3 regions of the Mesorhizobium sp. M6A.T.Cr.TU.014.01.1.1 genome follow, and region 3 is predicted to be linked to each of the others. Evidence: predicted binding sites of a transcription regulator. Region 3 holds the regulator's gene; each other region holds the start of a gene.
What was found. The regulator LexA, encoded in region 3, represses DNA repair genes until DNA is damaged. The targets are predictions, from matches to a motif close to TGTTCNNNNTGTGTTCNG.
Positions count from the first base shown of each region.

Region 1: EN885_RS27640 (PA0069 family radical SAM protein) is a predicted target of LexA. The motif match lies at 4,262-4,279, and genes of this name have one in related genera.
Region 2: EN885_RS30195 (metallopeptidase family protein) is a predicted target of LexA. The motif match lies at 3,539-3,556, and genes of this name have one in related genera.

Region 1 is NZ_RZPG01000031.1:29,838-35,787, reverse strand. Features, by position in the region: gene EN885_RS27665 (F0F1 ATP synthase subunit A) at 1-461, shown strand, start outside; gene EN885_RS27660 (F0F1 ATP synthase subunit C) at 540-764, shown strand; gene EN885_RS27655 (F0F1 ATP synthase subunit B) at 841-1,440, shown strand; gene EN885_RS27650 (F0F1 ATP synthase subunit B) at 1,451-1,942, shown strand; gene EN885_RS27645 (ribonuclease HII) at 2,182-2,877, opposite strand; gene EN885_RS27640 (PA0069 family radical SAM protein) at 3,033-4,187, opposite strand; gene EN885_RS27635 (glycosyltransferase) at 4,339-4,845, shown strand; gene EN885_RS27630 (cyclase family protein) at 5,011-5,946, shown strand.
Region 2 is NZ_RZPG01000038.1:15,404-21,353, reverse strand. Features, by position in the region: gene EN885_RS30210 (error-prone DNA polymerase) at 1-1,058, opposite strand, end outside; gene EN885_RS30205 (DUF6504 family protein) at 1,055-2,530, opposite strand; gene EN885_RS34435 (hypothetical protein) at 2,472-3,515, opposite strand; gene EN885_RS30195 (metallopeptidase family protein) at 3,690-4,112, shown strand; gene EN885_RS30190 (pilus assembly protein TadG-related protein) at 4,173-5,378, opposite strand; gene EN885_RS33725 (hypothetical protein) at 5,377-5,556, shown strand; gene EN885_RS30185 (DUF1737 domain-containing protein) at 5,885-5,950, opposite strand, start outside.
Region 3 is NZ_RZPG01000017.1:121,909-127,858, forward strand. Features, by position in the region: gene gltX (glutamate--tRNA ligase) at 124-1,548, opposite strand; gene EN885_RS20130 (ComEC/Rec2 family competence protein) at 1,651-4,095, shown strand; gene lexA (transcriptional repressor LexA) at 4,089-4,826, opposite strand; gene glp (gephyrin-like molybdotransferase Glp) at 4,931-5,950, opposite strand, start outside.

The DNA.
Region 1 (5,950 bases), on a different contig from region 3:
TTGCCAATCTGCTCGGTCTTTTCCCATATTTCTTCACCGTCACCAGCCACATCATCGTCACCTTCGGCCTCGCCGCGCTGGTGATCGGAACGGTCGTCGTCTACGGCTTCATGAAGCACGGCCTTGGTTTCCTGAAATTGTTCGTGCCGCATGGCGTGCCGGTCTACCTGCTGCCGCTGGTGGTGCTGATCGAGGTGATTTCCTTCGTCTCGCGCCCGGTCAGCCTCTCGGTGCGTCTGTTCGCCAATATGCTGGCGGGCCACATCACGCTGAAGGTGTTCTCGGGCTTCGTGGTGAGCTTGAGCGCGCTTGGCACGCTCGGCATTGCCGGATCGGTCCTGCCGCTGGCGATGGCCGTGGCGCTGACGGCGCTGGAACTGCTGGTCGCCTTCCTGCAGGCCTATGTCTTTGCCGTGCTGACTTGCATGTATCTGAACGATGCCCTGCATCCCGGGCACTGACCCAGGCTGGCCAAGAGTTTCCGGCATTGCTGCCGGATGGAATCGCAACGGAATTTTAGATCCAAAGGAGTTGAACAAATGGAAGCAGAAGCAGCAAAGTACATCGGCGCCGGCATCGCATGCCTCGGCATGGGTGGCGCCGGTATCGGCCTTGGCAACATCTTCGGCAGCTATCTGGCGGGCGCGCTGCGCAACCCGTCGGCCGCGGATGGCCAGTTCGGCCGTCTGATCTTCGGCTTCGCCGTGACGGAAGCGCTGGGCATCTTCTCCCTTCTCATCGCGCTTCTGGCTCTGTTCGGCTGAGCCCCTGTTCGGCTAACATTGGGAATTGGACGGGCCGGCCGCAATCAGCGGCGGGCCTGATATCAGGGAATAGTCCATGTTCGTGACATCTGCCTTTGCGCAAGAGTCCGCGCCCGCCGTCGAAGGCGGCCATACCGGCACGGAAGGCGAAACGCATTCCGGCACCGGCGTGCCTGCCGAGGCGCACGGCATGTTCCCGCCATTCGATCCGGCGACATTCCCGTCGCAGCTTCTGTGGCTGGCGATCACCTTTGGGCTGTTCTATCTGTTCCTCAAGAAGGTGGTGATGCCGCGTGTCGGCGGCATCATCGATGTCCGCAACGACCGCATCACCCAGGACCTCGACCATGCCGCCAGGCTGAAGGGCGAGGCCGATGCCGCCGTTGCCGCCTATGAGCAGGAACTGGCGGAAGCCAAGACCAAGGCCAATGCGATCGGGCAGCAGGCCAACGATGCCGCCAAGATGGAAGCCGAGGCCGCCCGCAAGAAGGTCGAGGCTGCCCTCGACAAAAAACTTGGCGAGGCCGAGGCCCGCATTTCGTCCATCAAGGCCAATGCCATGAAGGAAGTCGGCACGATCGCCGAGGACACCGCTTCGGCCATCGTCGAGGCGCTTGTCGGCGGCAAGGCCAGCAAGGCCGAGATCGCAGCAGCCGTCAAATCCGTGGCCCGGTGAGGAGCGCATCATGGACGCCACATCACTCGCGACGCTTTGGGCCACTGTTGCCCTCGTCATTTTCCTGGCCATTGCCGTCTACATCAAGGTGCCGGGGCTGATCGCCAAGGCGCTCGATGCCCGCGCCGACAAGATCAGCAACGAGCTTGAGGACGCGCGCCGGCTGCGCGAGGAGGCCCAGCAACTGCTCGGCCAATACCAGCGCAAGCGCAAGGAAGCCGAGCAGGAGGCCGCCGACATCGTCGCCGCCGCCAAGCGCGAGGCCGACATGCTAGCCGCCGAGGCGCATCAGAAGACCGAGGACTATGTCGCCCGGCGCACCGCGCTTGCCGAATTGAAGATCGGTCAGGCCGAGCGCGAGGCGATCGGTGAGGTGCGCGCCAGTGCCGTCGATATCGCCGTCGAAGCCGCACGCACGCTGCTCGCCGGCAAGATCGACGCCAAGGCCGGCGCCGACCTGTTCAAGGCCTCGCTTCAGGATGTTAAGTCCAAGCTGAATTAAGCGATTTCATCGAGAAATTCATCGAAAGCCGCCTGGGAAACCTGGCGGCTTTTTTTGTGCGGGCGGGCGAGCGCGTAATCTCCCTCCTTGAGGGGGAGATGGCCGGCAGGCCAGAGGGGGTAGCCGCGCGTGAAGCGCCAGCCTTCTCTTCGCCCCAGATGGCGTCGCGCCAGCTGAAGCGACCCCCTCTGTCGCCTTCGGCGACATCTCCCCCTCAAGGGGGGAGATTTGGCGCTGCTTCAATCCAGGCCGGCAAGGCCCTCTTCGTCGAGCACTTCGGTGCCGCCAAGCCGGAACGGTGCGAAGGACGCGCGGTGCAGCCGCGCCACCGGTCCATGCACCTCGATCGCCGTCCGGTGGCGGACGGTGGCATAGCCCATATGGACCTCGAAACCGTATTGCGCGTGATGGCTGCCGCAGCCGCACATCATGCGGTCGCGCATCACCTTGGCGACGATCGAGGCGGCGGCGATCGACTGCGAGCGCTGGTCGCCCTTGATCAGCGCTCTGCCTTCGCATGGCAGCCCGGGCGGCACGTCGCGGCCGTCGGCCAGGGCCAGTTTTGGCTGCACCGAGAGCCCGACCAATGCGCGACGCATCGCCTCGAGGCTGGCCTTGAGAATATTGCTGCCATCGATGCCTTCCGCGCTGACCGAAGCCATCGACACGCCAAGAGCGGAGCCGAGAATTTTCAGGAACAGCGCTTCGCGCTGTAGATGGCCGAGGCGCTTGGAATCATCGAGGCCATCGGGAATGTTGGCGGGATCGAGCACCACCGCTGCCGCGACGACCGGCCCGGCGAGCGGGCCGCGGCCAGCCTCGTCCATTCCCGCGACCGGCCACAGGCCTTCGGCCATCGCCTTCGTCTCGAAGGAGAAATCGGGTCTCTCGACGATTTCGAAGAGAAGCGGAGAATCAGAGCGCGCGCGAGCCATGTTGCGGCGAGGTTCGCATTGGCTCCGATTCTCCGCAAGCCCCTCCGGGTCGGGCGGGGCACCGGACCTAGAGGGCACCGTCTGCAAGCCCGGGGACAAGACAGGCCGGACGGGATCTCTTTATGTGCCGCCGGCGCCGGCGGCACATGATGTCTTCACAGCAACATCAGTTGCTCGGTTGCCTTGGCCGCGACGACGAACTGATCGGTCCTGAGCGACCGCCGCTCGGCGTTGAGCCCCAGCCTTTTGGCTGATATCTCGAAGCGCCGGCCGATCTGCCAGGCATAGGGACCGGCGCCTTTCATGCGCTTGCCCCAATCCGAATCGTAATCCTTGCCGTCGCGCATCGAACGGATCAGCGACATGACGTGACGGTAGCGGTCCGGATAATGGCGCAGCAGCCAATCCTTGAAGATCGGCGCGACTTCCAGCGGCAGGCGCAGCACGACATAGCCGGCCTCGCGCGCTCCTGCTGCACGTGCCGAATCGAGGATGCGTTCCATCTCCTGATCGGTCAGGCCGGGGATGATCGGAGCGACCATGACCGAGGTCGGAATGCCGGCATCCGAAAGTTGCCAGATCGCCTCCAGCCGCTTGGTCGGCGTCGACGCGCGTGGCTCCATCGTTCTGGCCAACATCCGGTCCAATGTCGTCACCGACAGCGCCACCTTGGCCAGCCCGCGTTCGGCCATGCGCGACAGAATGTCGATGTCGCGCGTCACCAGCGCGGATTTGGTGACGATGCCGACCGGGTGGCCGCGCGCCTCCAGCACTTCGAGGATCTCGCGCATGATCCGGTACTGCTTCTCGATCGGTTGGTAGGGATCGGTGTTGGTGCCGATGGCAATGGTGCGCGGCTGATAGCCGTCCTTGGACAGTTCCTTGTCGAGCAGCCGCGCCGCATCCGGCTTGGCGAACAGCTTCGATTCGAAATCCAGCCCTGGCGACAGGCCCATGAAGCTGTGCGTCGGCCGGGCAAAGCAATAGACGCAGCCATGCTCGCAGCCGCGATAGGGGTTGATCGAGCGGTCGAAGGAAATGTCGGGCGACTCGTTACGGGTGATGATGGTGCGCGGCTTCTCGACCTGCACCTCGGTCTTGAAGGGCGGCAGTTCCTCCAGCGAATTCCAGCCATCGTCGAACACATGCCGGCTGACCGGCTCGAACCGGCCGGACGGGTTGATGCCGGCGGAACGGCCGCGATTGCGGTCGGGGCGGACGCGGACGCCACTCTGCTCGATCATTGCATTGGCCATCTCGGCTCTTCCGGCGCCGAAGGCGGCAATGTCGGCACGTACGATCTGTTCCATCTTCGCCCTCTCCCAGGGACTGTCGGCTGGCTGTCGATTCGCTCTGTTCATGAAAATAATCCTATTTTGCCGATGAGAACAAATCAAGAACTTTTTTATGACGCGACGCAAAAACTGGCGTCGCGTTCGGCTTTCCGCTATTCGGCTAACGATGCTCAGCGTTCTCATCCAGACCCTGAATGACGAAGAGAGACTTGCCCGCACGCTCGCCTCGCTGATCGGCGGCGCGGTCGAGGGCGTGGTGCGCGATGTCGTCGTCTGCGACGGCGGCTCGACCGACCAGACGCACCGCGTTGCTGAACATGCCGGCTGCCTTTTTGTGGCGAGCGGCGGCGTTGCTGCCGGTATCAGGCAGGCAAAGGGCGACTGGCTGCTGCTGCTGGAGCCGGGCGCGCGGCTGGCGGAAGGCTGGATCGACGAGGTGGCCGCCCACACGGCCAGGCAAACCATGCCGGCGCGGTTCTCGAGGGCGCGCGGCAGCCGCGTGCCGTTCCTGTCGCGGGTCTTTTCGGGAAACCGGGCACTGGCCGAAGGGCTGGTGATCAGCAAGCGTCAGGCCGCGGCCTTGTCGAAAAACGCCCGCAGCGCCGAAGCCATCGCGCGCGGCCTTGCGACCAAGCGGCTCGACGCCGAGATCTGGGTGGCGCCGGCGAAATGAGGGGCCTTCCTCTGCCGTAGCTTGCTGGGTTAGGCGGCGCGCAAGCCGTGGGCGGAAAGCGGCTTGGTGGAAGCCGTATTGCAGCTACCCTCCTGGGAGGAATGCATACGCTTGTCGCCGTGCGGGAAACTCGCGATACTTGGCAACATTTCGGGGAGATTGCAGATGAATGTATCTAAATTCGTTCGTATCGCCTTGCTGGCAGCAGCTTGGTCAGTGCCGGCGATCGCGTCGGCGCAGGAGTCGTCCCTTTGGTCGGTTTATGAGAACACGCTCAAATCGGCCAAGTACATCGATCTGACCCATGCCTTCGAGCCGGTGCAGCCTGTATGGCCGGGCTTCGCCAATGCCAAGTTCAAACCGACTGTCGCCGGTCGGGACATCGAGGGCTACGTCAAGGCCGGCGAAGAGTTCACTTACGACAAGCATGGGTTCGTCGCGACCGCCTACGAGCTGACGACGGACCAATATGGCACGCAGCTCGATCCGCCCTCCCACTGGAACCCACTCGGTGCAACGATCAGCGACCTGCCGGCCACTTATGCCGTGCGGCCGCTCGTCGTGATCGACATCAGCGGCAAGGTGCAGACTGACGAAGGCTATCACCTTCAGGTCGCCGACATCGAAGAGTGGGAAAAGGAGCACGGCCGCATACCGGAAGGTTCGGTCGTCTTCGTGCGTTCGGATTGGTACAAGAAATGGTCCGATGCCGCCCGCTTCAACCAGAAGCCGTTTCCAGGCGTCAGTTTGGACGCGCTGAAGTTCCTGCATCTGGAGCGGAAGATTCTGTTTCATGGCCATGAGCCGCTCGACACCGACACCACGCCCAATCTCGAAGGCGAACATTGGCTGCTGCACAACGATTTCACCCAGGCAGAAGGCGTTGCAAACCTCGACAAGGTGCCGGAGGCCGGGGCGTTGGTTACAATCGGCTTTGCCAAGCCGCTCGGCGGGTCAGGCGGATATGCGCGTTACATCGCAATTGCACCCGCCGATTGGACGGAGGGTGTTTCGGTCACCGAAGCGCCTGGTGCGCCGCTTTCCCGGCAAACCGCGCCGCTCAAGCGCGACGAGAACGGCGTCTTCCGCCCGACGCCCTGATCGC
Region 2 (5,950 bases), on a different contig from region 3:
CAATAACAGACCACCGAGTTGGCCGCGGAGCCGCGCCCCTGGCAGAGTATGCCCTGGCTGCGGGCGAATTTGACGATGTCGTAGACGGTCAGAAAATAGCGCGCGTAATTCAGGCGCTCGATCAAAGCGAGCTCTTCCTGGATGCGCTTTGTCACATCGGAGGGAACGCCTGAAGGGTACCGTATCGCCGCTCCCTCTCGAGCCAGCCTTTCCAGTTCGGCCTGTGGCCCGAGGCCCGATTCCGTCGGTTCGTCGGGATAGTTGTATTGGAGGTCACTGAGAGAGAAGCTCAATTCGCCGGCAAAGCGCAGCGTTTCCGCCAGTGCCTGCGGATGTCTGCGGAAAAGCCGGGCCACCTCCATTGGCGGCTTCAAATGGCGCTCGGCATTGGCCGCCAGTTCCAGCCCCGCTTCGGCAACAGGCACGTTGAGGCGGATCGCCGTCAGCACGTCCTGCAACCGGCGTCGTTCGGACGTATGGTAAAGAACGTCGTTGGTCGCCATCAGCGGAATGCCCGATGCCTCAGCCATGGAAGCTGCCTGCTCGATGCGGAAGCGGTCGTTGCCGTGATAATCCGGCGAAACGGCAAGCCGCAAAGCCTTGCCAAAACGATCCTTGAGCCGACTAATCATTTTAAGATCATCTGGCGCCGACAGATCCGGCAGGATCGCCAGCGACATGAGATCGCCCCATTCGAAAAGGTCGTCGCGATAGAGAAGCGGTGCGCCCTTTTCGCTTTCGTCGCGCATATTGGCTTGCGTCAGCATGCGGCAGAGATGGCCCCAGCCCTTGCGGTCCTGCGGATAGGCGAGAACGTCGGGCGTGCCGTCGCAAAAAACCAGGCGGCAGCCGGGATGATAGGAAAGGCCTTCCACCTTGGCCTGCTGCCAGGCGCGCACGACACCGGCCACCGTGTTGCGGTCGGCAAGCCCGATCGACGAGAATCCCAAAAACTTTGCCGCGACCACCAGCTCCTCCGGTTTCGAGGCGCCGCGCAGGAACGAGAAATTCGACTGGATGCCGAATTCGGCATAGGGAACGGCCGCCAGCGCGTTCATGCGAAGACCCCATGCATGAACCAGCGCGGCGGGACTTGAGAGGCGCCGTAGAGACCCTGGCGGTAGAGCCAGTAACGGCGGCCGTCGCTATCCTCGATGCGGAAATAATCCCGGGTCGGCGCGTCTTCCTGCCCCGCCGCCTCCCGCCACCATTCCGGGGCGATGCGTTCCGGCCCTTCGGCGCGCGCGACCCGATACAGCGCGCGCCGCCAGCGGAAGTTCATGGGCGGTCCCTCAGGCATTTCGGTGGCCGGGACCTCGATCGGTTCGGGCGAACGGAACAGCCGGATGGGGCGTTCCGGCCGGAAGCCAGGCTTAGTGTCTTGTATCTTGTCCGGCTTCTTCGGCGGAGAGACCCTTTGCGGCGCCTCCGCGAAGGGAAGCGTGGCGACGGCGCGCTCGGGCAGATGGCTCTCGACGGCAACCGGTTTCAAAACCGCGCTGTCGCCGAGCCGGGCGCGGATGCGATCGGCGAAAAGGGCAATATCGGCGCCGTCATCGCGCGTCTCGCCGGCGAGATCGGCCTGCTGCATGTCGAAGGCGGCGGCCGACAGGACGGAGAGGCGCACGAGATCGAAGCCATAGCCGGCATCGATGTCCTGTTCGAGCGCGGCTAGCCTTTCGTGAAATAATTTTTGGATCAGCAGCGGCTCGCGCAGCGGCCGCGACGTGCCGACGGCGATCCGGCTGACGGCCCCGTCGACGCGGAAGAGCAGCAGCGCCAGCCTTCTTGCGCCTTCGCCGTGGCGCTCGAGATCCACCTTCAAAGTCGTCGCCAGCATTTTCACCAGCCGCTCTATTTCGTCGGTCAGCATGATGGGTTCTGCGAGGTGGCGTTCGACCGAAAGCGGCGCGACCGGCAGGCGCGGCGACACCGCCTCGTCGAGGCGGCCGAGCGCCTGGTCGAGACGCAAAAGCAGCGAGACACCGAAGCGGCGGGCGAGCGGCGCGCGCGGGGCTGCCATGACGGCGCCCGCCGTGCGCAGGCCCACGCTTTCCAGGCTGGCGCGGATATCAGGCTCGATGCGCAGCGCCGCCAGCGGCAAGGGTGCGAGAAGCGCCTCCTCCTCGCCACCGGGGACGATGCGGTCACTGGCAAACCGCGCTGCCGCCCAGGCAGCACCTGGCGTGGCAGCAAGGCCGGCGCGGACATCAAAACCCTGATAGAAAAAGCGCGACAGGATGTCGTCGAGCATCGAGCGTTCGCCGCCGAAAAGATGGGTGCAGCCGGTGACGTCGAGGAACAGGCCATCGGCTGCGTCGAGCGCCACCAGCGGGGTGTAGCGGTCGCACCAGTCGGCAAGACTTTCGAGCAGGCGGCGGTCGGCCTCGGGATCGGCTTCCACCACGTCGATCGACGGATGCATGGCGCGCGCGTCGGCTATGCCCATGCCGCGCTTCAGGTGAAGCGCCTCAGCCCGCTCGTCGAGGGCGGCGATGCGCTGCGCGTTCGCTTGGCGATGGCTGATCACCAGCGGCAGGTGATCCGACGGCCGGGAACGCCAGGACCGCCCCAGACGCTGCCGCAGGACCCTTTCCGCGGCGAGGTGCGGGAACCACAGGGACAGAATTCGCTGCCCTTCTTTCCTCGCCCCGTCTTTCTTCGAAACTGTGTTCATCGGGGTTCCACTCCAGTGTGAATTGTCCTGGCAAGGCCGTGCGGCTCTTGCCGATGCTGACGGTGAAGGCGGGACGGCCGATCGAGCCGGCAAGTGGCCCGGCGATCGTCTGGCGGGATGCCGACGGCGCCGCCGACAGGATGAGGCGAACGGGTGCCGCCGTAGGCTCTGCCTCGCCGGCCTGGCGCAGCAGGAAGACCGGCCGGCCGGCATTCTGCGCCCGGGCGTGCAGCCGCCGCGTCGCGGTGAGATCCAGCCGCTGCGGGCTGCCGCGGATTTCGAGGATGACGGCGGCGAGCGCCGTCATCCGGGCGGCCTCCTCGGCGATCCACAGCGCGTCGAGGAGTTTTGGCGCTTCGGAAAACAGCAATTGCTCCGGCTCGATGCCGAAAACGGCGTGAAGCCCTCTGGCATAGGGGAAGCCCGCCTCCCGGAAGATTTCCGCGGTGCCGATCCACAGGACCGGCAATCGCGGCCCCTGTTTGAGAATCAGGCTGACGAGCGACAGGGCGAAGCCGGCGACGGCCCCGGCATCACGGGTCGCGGCGCCATGGATCTCGCTCAGCGCCGCCTTCGGCAGGCCGCCGCTGAGCGCGGTATCGAGACCCTCGGCGCCGGTGCGCAGAAACGCATCGGGCGGCGCCACGGCGAGGCCGCGGCGGACGATTGTTAGACCCTGGGGTGTGACATCCGCTGTTGGATTCTGGGGTGTGACATCCGCATCAACGGGGGCTGCGCCGGCCGGCGCCTCCAGGCGCTCGGGCAGCGTTCCCTCGATCTTCGCGATCTGGCGGCGCAGGGCAAAAACAGTCTCCCGCGCCACGGCGCTTGTCGCCATGACGGTCAGCTTCCACTCACAATTGTTCCTGTTATGTTCTAATAGATTCCAGAGGGCGCCCGAAGAGTCAAGCGGAGTCATGGGGAATTTATTCCTGTCCGCGTGTGGACGGCAACCCGGCCATTTGCCGATTTCGGCTCGAAAGCCTATATGCCGGGATCAGAAGGACAAAGCATGGCCCGCATCTACAAGACCCGTGTCTGGCACGACCAGCTTTCGCCATCGATGGAGGAAATGGAGTTCCTGGCGCTGGAGGCTTACGCCCATCTGCCGGAGGAATTTCGCAAGCTGACCGGCGAGATCGTCATCCAGATCGCCGAATTCCCGACCGACGAGATCATGGACGATCTGTCGCTAGAAACGCCCTTCGACCTGCTCGGCCTGTTCGAGGGGCGCGGGATCGCCGAACGCTGGAATCCGCAGACCGGCGAGGGGCCGAACCGCGTCACGCTCTACCGCCGCGCCATTCTCGACTACTGGGCCGAGAACGAAGAGACGCTGGGCGACATCGTCACCCATGTGCTGATCCACGAGATCGGCCATCATTTCGGCCTGTCGGACGATGATATGGAGCGGATCGAAGAGGCGGCGGAGTAACGGCCCACGCTTCGTCGCCGCTATCCTGCTCCGGTTCGGCGTCATTTGCGCCGGCGCGCATCACTGTGAGAGATAGATCTTCGCCGACTGGCCGGCGATGCCGCTGAATTTCCAGTTGGCGGAGTTGATGATCATGGTGTTCACGACCATCGAGATCTTGCTGGAGGTGATGTTCGTGGTCGAGTTGTAGGTGACGTCCCGGTTGGGCAGATAGATGATCCCAGTCAGAGACTCGCCGTTCGAGCCGTTGAACACATACTGGCGCTTGTTGGCGTTGTTGGCGGGATCGCTCGTCTTTTCTAACATCAGGATATCCTTGTAGGCACCGCTGCTCGGGGCCGAGGCCGTGATTGTGAGGGCGCCGTTGGCCTGGATCATGCTGTCGGTATCCGGGAAGTAGAAGGTGACGCCTTCGGCGATGACCTTGGCGCCGGAATTGATGATCATCGGTCCCTTGATGATATGAAGGCCCGGATTGAACGTGATGGTAGGGCTGCCATTGAAGTTCACCCAGCAGTGCAGTCCCGGGTTCAAGGTCTGCGTCTGTCCGTCACGCGCGCCGGATGTGGTGCAGGCCGAGGGAACGGCGGGCTCAGGAATGGCGCCGGCATAGGGATCCGCCGTGACGGCGCATGCCGTCTCCAGCTTGGACAGCGTACCGCCGTTCTTGATGTATTTCGTGCCCTTCACGCAGAGCTTGCTGATGTTCATGGTGACGCCGGCATTCATGATGAAGGCCGGGTCCCTGGTAGAATGAACGTCGATCACGCAGGACTCGGCATCCACGTTGGCGCCACTATTGAGCAGCAGCGCCTGCGGGTTATTCGCAAGGACGATGATGCAAGGGACGGCCGACGTGGCCATCTTGACGGCGGACGTGACGCGAACGTTGACGGTCGGGTCGCCCAAGACAAACGGGAACAAGCGCGGGTAGCTGTAGGTCGCGCTGCCCGAGAGCGTACTGTTGTCCAGCTTGATGGACATGTTGGCCTTCAGGTCCGGGTCGGCCGCGAAATCCGGGCTGCCGGCGATGAACCCGCTGAACAGGGACGTCGCCGTGGCCTCGGCGGAGGTGGCGCCCTGCGCCGCGCCCCCCAGCAGGGCGGCGTCAAGAAGGGCCTGCAACTCATTCTTTTCGCGGAGGACGTTGGTATAGTCGATCGCAAACCCGATCGCCCCGACCAACGGCAGCAGGCTCAGCGCCATGACGATGGAAAGGTTCGCGGCGCGGGAATGGACAAAACGACCATAGCAGGATGTCGCCATGGCGCTGACGATCCGGGCCAGTGCCGACCGCAATTCGAACCTCAACCTCATGGCAATCCACCCCTCAAATGCGCGCCCATCGGCGTTCATAGCCGCGAAATTATTTCGATTCGGTTTCGGAATCGTAGCATTTGATGCCGGGCCTTCCGCCGTCAGGGAAACCCGGGGACAGTTTTAAAACTGTTCACTTAGCAAGCTGACATGGGATCAGCTTCTGTCGGAGACGCCTTTCGGTGATTGGTCGCCCTCGGCAACACGACTAATAGCACCGCGAGGGAAACAATGGACAGCTACGCCGGCCCGTCATAGAGCTTGCTTCGCCTTTCGCGGCCGACAGCGATGCGACGACTAGCATTGGAAAGTGCGCCAGACTTGCATTTTTGGCGCTGATCGGGTCGTGCGCGCCGCCGTTGGCTGCCGTTCCGGCTTTCGCCAAGAACTGTTCACTCGGACAGCAGGATAAGCTTGTTTTACTAGGATGACGAAGGACGAGCGATGTCAGCGCCCTACCAGTCGCTGAGCTTGGTGTCGGGCCCGTATTCCTGGCCCTCGATATCCTTCACCACGGCCTG
Region 3 (5,950 bases):
GTCGAAAGGATCGGAGTCCGCGCGTTTGCGCCCGCAATTGGATTTGCGTGCCAAATTGGGCCAAGACCTAATGTTGCACTGCGAAACCCACCTTTCAATGCCAATCTTCTTGGGCCAGTTTTGCTAATCGATTTGATCCGCGACGCGCGCCAGGCTTTCCTCACGACCAAGCACGGCAAGCACGTCGAACACGCCGGGCGAGGTGCTCTTGCCGGTGAGCGCGGCACGCAAAGGTTGGGCCACGGCGCCGAGCTTATGGCCGCCGGCCAGCGCATATTCGCGGATCGCTGCTTCCGCCGCTTCGGCCGTCCAATCGCCTGAAATCGTCTTCAGCGCCGCGTGCGCGCCCCGCAGGATCTCGCGCGCGTCACCACCGAGCAATGCAGCCGCCTTCTCGTCGATCGGCAGCGGCCGCTCGGCAAACAGGAAGGCGGCACCGTCGGCCAGCTCGACCAGCGTCTTGGCGCGCTCCTTCAGGCCTGGCAGGGCGGCAAGCAACTGCGCCTTGCGCGTGTCATCGAGGCGCGCTGCGATCGCCGGGCCGCCTTCGAGATAGGGCAAGGTGGCGATGAAGATATCGAGCAATTCGGCGTCGTTCATGCGGCGCATGTGCACGCCGTTCAGCGCCTCGAGCTTGGCGAAGTCGAAGCGGGCGGCTCCCTTGTTGACGTCGCCGATGTCGAACCAAGCAATCATGTCGGCGATCGACATGATCTCGTCGTCGCCGTGGCTCCAGCCGAGCCGCGCCAGGTAGTTGAGCAGTGCCTCGGGCAGATAGCCCATGGCACGATAGGCTTCGACGCCGAGGGCCCCGTGCCGCTTCGACAGCTTGGCGCCGTCGGCGCCATGGATCAGCGGGATATGCGACATCGACGGCACGTCCCAGCCCATGGCCCGATAGATCACCGTCTGGCGGGCGGCGTTGGTCAGATGGTCGTCGCCGCGGATGATGTGGGTAATGCCCATATCGTGATCGTCGACGACGACGGCATGCATATAGGTCGGATTGCCGTCCGAGCGCAGGATGATGAAATCGTCGAGATCCTTGTTGGGAAAGCGGACATCGCCCTGCACGAGGTCATGCACCACCGTCTCGCCATCGGCCGGCGCCTTGATGCGGATGGCGCCCTTGGCGCCGGCCGGCGCCTCCGACGGGTCGCGATCGCGCCAGCGGCCGTCATAGCGGGGAGGCAGCCCCTTGGCCCGCGCGCTCTCACGCATCGCCTCCAGCTCAGCCGGCGTCGCATAGCAGTAATAGGCCTTGCCGAGGCGCACCAGCTCCTCGGCGACAGCGCGGTGGCGCGGCGCGCGCTCGAACTGCGATACCGGCTCGCCGTCCCAGGTGAGGCCGAGCCAGGAGAGCCCGTCGAGAATGGCGGCGGTTGCCGCATCGGTCGAACGCTCACGATCGGTGTCTTCAATGCGCAGCAGCATCTTGCCGCCGGTGTGTTTCGAATACAGCCAGTTGAACAGCGCCGTCCGGGCCCCGCCAATATGCAGGAAGCCGGTGGGCGAGGGGGCAAAACGGGTGACGACCTTGTCGGACATGGAACTCTCGGGCAAGCGCAGGAAACCGATGTGGTTGCGCGGACTTTCGCGCGTCGCGCGTTCATGTAGCATAGGAGGTCAAGGGCGCAAGGGGCAGACCCGATGGCTGGACCAGGCCGCGGCGTGGACGAGAGCGAGGGCGCGATCGCGAGCGTCAGCGAACGATCGCTGTTTGCCGACGTTTCTCCCGTCGAGCCGCTACCCGTTTCGCTGCCTGCGTCGCAACCCGGCATCCAGCCTCTCTCGCCGGACCGCTCCGCCCCAATACCGGCTCCAATACCCGGGCCTGTCGTTCATTTCCGCCGTCTTTCACTATCCGCTATCCGCAACAGCGTGGTTTCGGCGGCGGGCATGGAGCTCGACCGCGGCGTCGCCTTCCTGCTGGTGCCGGTTTTCCTGGCATCCGGAGTGATCGTCTATTTCTCGCTTGCCGTGGAACCGGACTTTCCGCAGCCCATTGCCGTGGTGGTCCTCACGGCATTGTGCGCAGCGGTCACGCGGTCATGGCGCAAAACACATTTGTGTTTCATGGCAGCGTTGCTGTGCGCGCTCGGTGTGCTCGCCGCCAAGGTTGAAACCTGGCGCGCGGGAACGCAGATGCTCGGTTCGGTAATCCAGACCCAACTCACCGGCCGCGTCGTCAGGCTCGACCAGATGGCGAACGGCCGGATCAGGCTGACCCTCGACGTGATATCGACCGCCCGGCCGACACTGCGTTATGCACCGGAACGTGTCAGGGTTTCGGCACGCAAAATTCCCGCTGAGATGACCGCAGGCTCGGTGGCAACCGGCTATGCAAGGCTTTTGCCTCCGACTGGCCCGGTTCGGCCCGACAGCTATGACTTCTCCTTTGACAGCTATTTCGCCGGTATCGGCGCCAGTGGCTTTTTCCTCGGCAATCCGAAGATCGTCGCTTCCGAAGATGCACCGTTAGCAGCGCGCCTTTCTTCGTCGATCGAAAAGGCGCGTGAAACCATCGCCGACCATATCAGGGACAGCATCGGTGGCGCCGAGGGGGAGATTGCCGCTGCGCTGATCGTCGGCGTGCGTGCCGGCATCCCCGAAGAGATCAACGAATCGATGCGGCGCACCGGCATCTACCACATCATCTCCATTTCCGGCCTGCACATGGCGCTTGTCGCCGGCACCATCATGGGATTGCTGCGCGGCGCCTTTGCGCTGTTTCCCGATTTTTCGTCGCGCCGGCCGGTCAAAAAATATGCGGCTGCAGCCGCACTCCTTTCCATCGCTGCCTATCTCATTTTTTCCGGCATCGCGGTCGCGGCTGAGCGCAGCTTCATCATGCTCGCGGTAATGCTTGTCGCCGTGCTGTTCGACCGGGCTGCGCTCACCATGCGCAATCTTACGATTTCAGCCATCGCCGTCATCGTCGTGTCGCCGCACGAGGTGGTCGGCCCAAGCTTCCAGATGTCCTTCGCCGCGACCGCGGCTCTCGTGGGCGCCTATGCCGGCTGGTCCGACTATCGTGCCGACAAGGCCACGGCGCCGCCACAACGACGGTCACCGGCCGCTTTCGTCACGCGGAAGCTCGTCGCTGGAACCGGCACCATCGCCATGACCTCCATCATTGCCGGCAGCGCCACCGCGCTCTTCGCCATCTGGCACTTCCAGCGCGTCTCGCCGCTCAGTCTGTTTGCCAATCTGGCCGTCATGCCGATCGTCACGGTCGTCATGTTCCTGGCGGTCGTCAGCGCCTTGGCAATGCCTTTCGGCTTCGACGGACCTTTCCTCTACATGATGGGCAAGGGGCTGACGGCCATGATTGCAATATCGGGATGGATCTCCGAACGTTCGCCGGTCGATGCAGTCGGGCTGATTTCGTTGCAGTCGGTTCTGCTGGTGACGGTCGCCCTGGTCATCGCCACGATGGCGACGACATGGTTGCGGCTTGCGGCACTTCCCTTTGCGCTTGCCGGCCTGCTGACGATTTCCGAGACGCGAACCCCCGACGTGCTGATCTCGGAGGATGCGCATCTGGTGGCGCTGCCGATCGGCGGCGGCGAACTTGCCGTCAACCGGGTGCGCTCGAACGAATTCACCACCGACAACTGGAAACATGCGCTGACTTCAGCGACCATTGTCGAGCCGGAGACGTTCGAAAAAGGAGACGTGCGGTTCGACATCGCCGACCCGGCCGACCTGCCGCCGGGAGCGCCTTTCTATTGCACTGCCGGCCTGTGCCTCGCCCGGCATCCGTCCGGCGCGATCATCGCGCTCGCCGACGACCGCAAAATCGCGCGGCCAGCCTGTGCCTTTGCGGACTTGATCGTCATCGACGATGCCACGGCCTATTATAATCCCTGCCGCAACCCGCTGGTCCTCGTCGTGACCAAACGGCAGCTCGCTCGCATGGGCAGTGCCGCCGTCTTTTTCGATCCGCTATCGGCGACGACGCGCGCAGAAATCCGTTTTGCCGTCAAACAGCCATATAGGCCTTGGCATGAGCAGCGGAGATTTTCGCGCGAGGCGAGGGGCCTGCCGCCATACCGTAAGCCTGAGAAACCCAAGAAAGCTGCCGTTCAGTAACGTCGGATCAATCCGACGAGCTTGCCTTGCACCTTGACCCGGTCCGGCCCGAAGATGCGCGTCTCATAGGCCGGGTTGGCGGCTTCCAGGGCGATCGAGGCGCCTTTGCGGCGGAACCGCTTCAGCGTCGCTTCCTCCTCGTCGACCAGGGCGACAATGATCTCGCCAGGCTGGGCGGTGTCGGCGTTGCGAATGATGACCGTGTCGCCGTCGAAGATGCCGGCCTCGATCATCGAATCACCCTTGACCTCCAGCGCGTAGTGCGCGCCGCCGGTGATCATGTCCGGTGGCACCGAGATCGAATGCGTCTGGTGCTGGATGGCATCGATCGGCACACCGGCAGCGATGCGGCCCATCACCGGGATGGAGACAGTGGCAACGACGTCGTCGTCATTGCCGGCCGCAGGCATGCGTGACGGCGCCGGCTTGATCTGTCGGCCGAGGCTGCCCTGCCCAAGGCTGCCCTGAATGACGCTCGGCGAGAATTTGCGTGCCGCATTGAGGCCGGGCGCGATCGAATCGGGCAGGCGCAGCACTTCCAGCGCGCGGGCGCGGTTGGGCAGCCGGCGAATGAAGCCGCGCTCCTCCAGCGCCGTGATCAGCCGATGGATTCCCGATTTGGACGCGAGATCGAGCGCTTCCTTCATCTCGTCAAACGAGGGCGGAATGCCGCTTTCCTTCAGCCGCTCGTGGATGAACATCAGCAGCTCATGTTGTTTGCGTGTCAGCATCGCGACCCCCAACAGAATCAGAAAAACAAACCCAGAACAAACACTATCTGTTCCAGTTGTGTTCCGCAACTGTTTAAAGTTTAATGAATGCGTTGACGTTTTGTTCAGCGTAGCATCAGCACGCTGCAGGCGGTGCCTGTCGCTGCGGGGGGAGCGAATGGCTCGCGCACGATCAGCCCGTTGGCGTCGGCCAGCATTCTGAGCATCGAGGAATCCTGGATGCCGAACGGCGTCGCCTTGAGCGTGCCGGCGTCTTCCTTCACCACGGCGCGTACATAGTCCTGCCTGATATCGTTGGCCGCCATGGCGGCACCGAGCCGCGCCTGACGCATGTCCTGCCGGTAGGCGCGTCCGCCAAGCCGCGCAAGCAGCGGCTTCAGGAAGAGCTGCGTGCAGACCAGGCTCGCCACCGGATTGCCGGGCAGGCCGATGCAGCGGATGTCGCCCAGCCGGCCGAACATCAGCGGCTTGCCGGGCCGCATGGCGATCTTCCAGAAATCGAGCGTCATGCCTTCGCCGGTCAGCACGTCGTGGACGAGGTCGTGGTCGCCGACCGAGGCGCCGCCCAGCGTGACGATGACGTCAGCCCCTGCGTTAACTGCCTTTTTCACCAGCGCGGCAATCGCCTCTTTGCGGTCGGGGGCGATGCCGAGGTCGAGCGCGCTGGCGCCGACCGAGCGGGCCGCGGCAGCGACGCCATAGGCGTTGGACGAGATGATCTGGTCCGGGCCAAGGTCGCTGCCTGGCGGCAGCAATTCGTCGCCGGTGGCGATGATGGCGACCAGCGGCCGTTTCACCACACTGACCTGCGGATGGTTGGCCGACGCTGCCAGCGACAACGCCGCCGGATCAAGCAGGCGGCCTTTCTCCAGCAGAACGTCGCCCTTCAAGAAATCGAGCCCGAGGCGGCGGATGTTGCGGCCTTCAACCGTCGACGCGGTCACTTCGATGCTGCCGCCGCCGAGGTCGCGGACATTCTCCTGGATGACGATGGTGTCAGCGCCTGCGGGAAGCGGCGCGCCGGTGAAGATGCGCACGGCCTGCGCCGGGCCGACTGTTCCGGCAAAGCCGCGTCCGGCCGGCGCCATGCCGATCACCGCAAGTGTTGCCGGCACGGAGGCGAC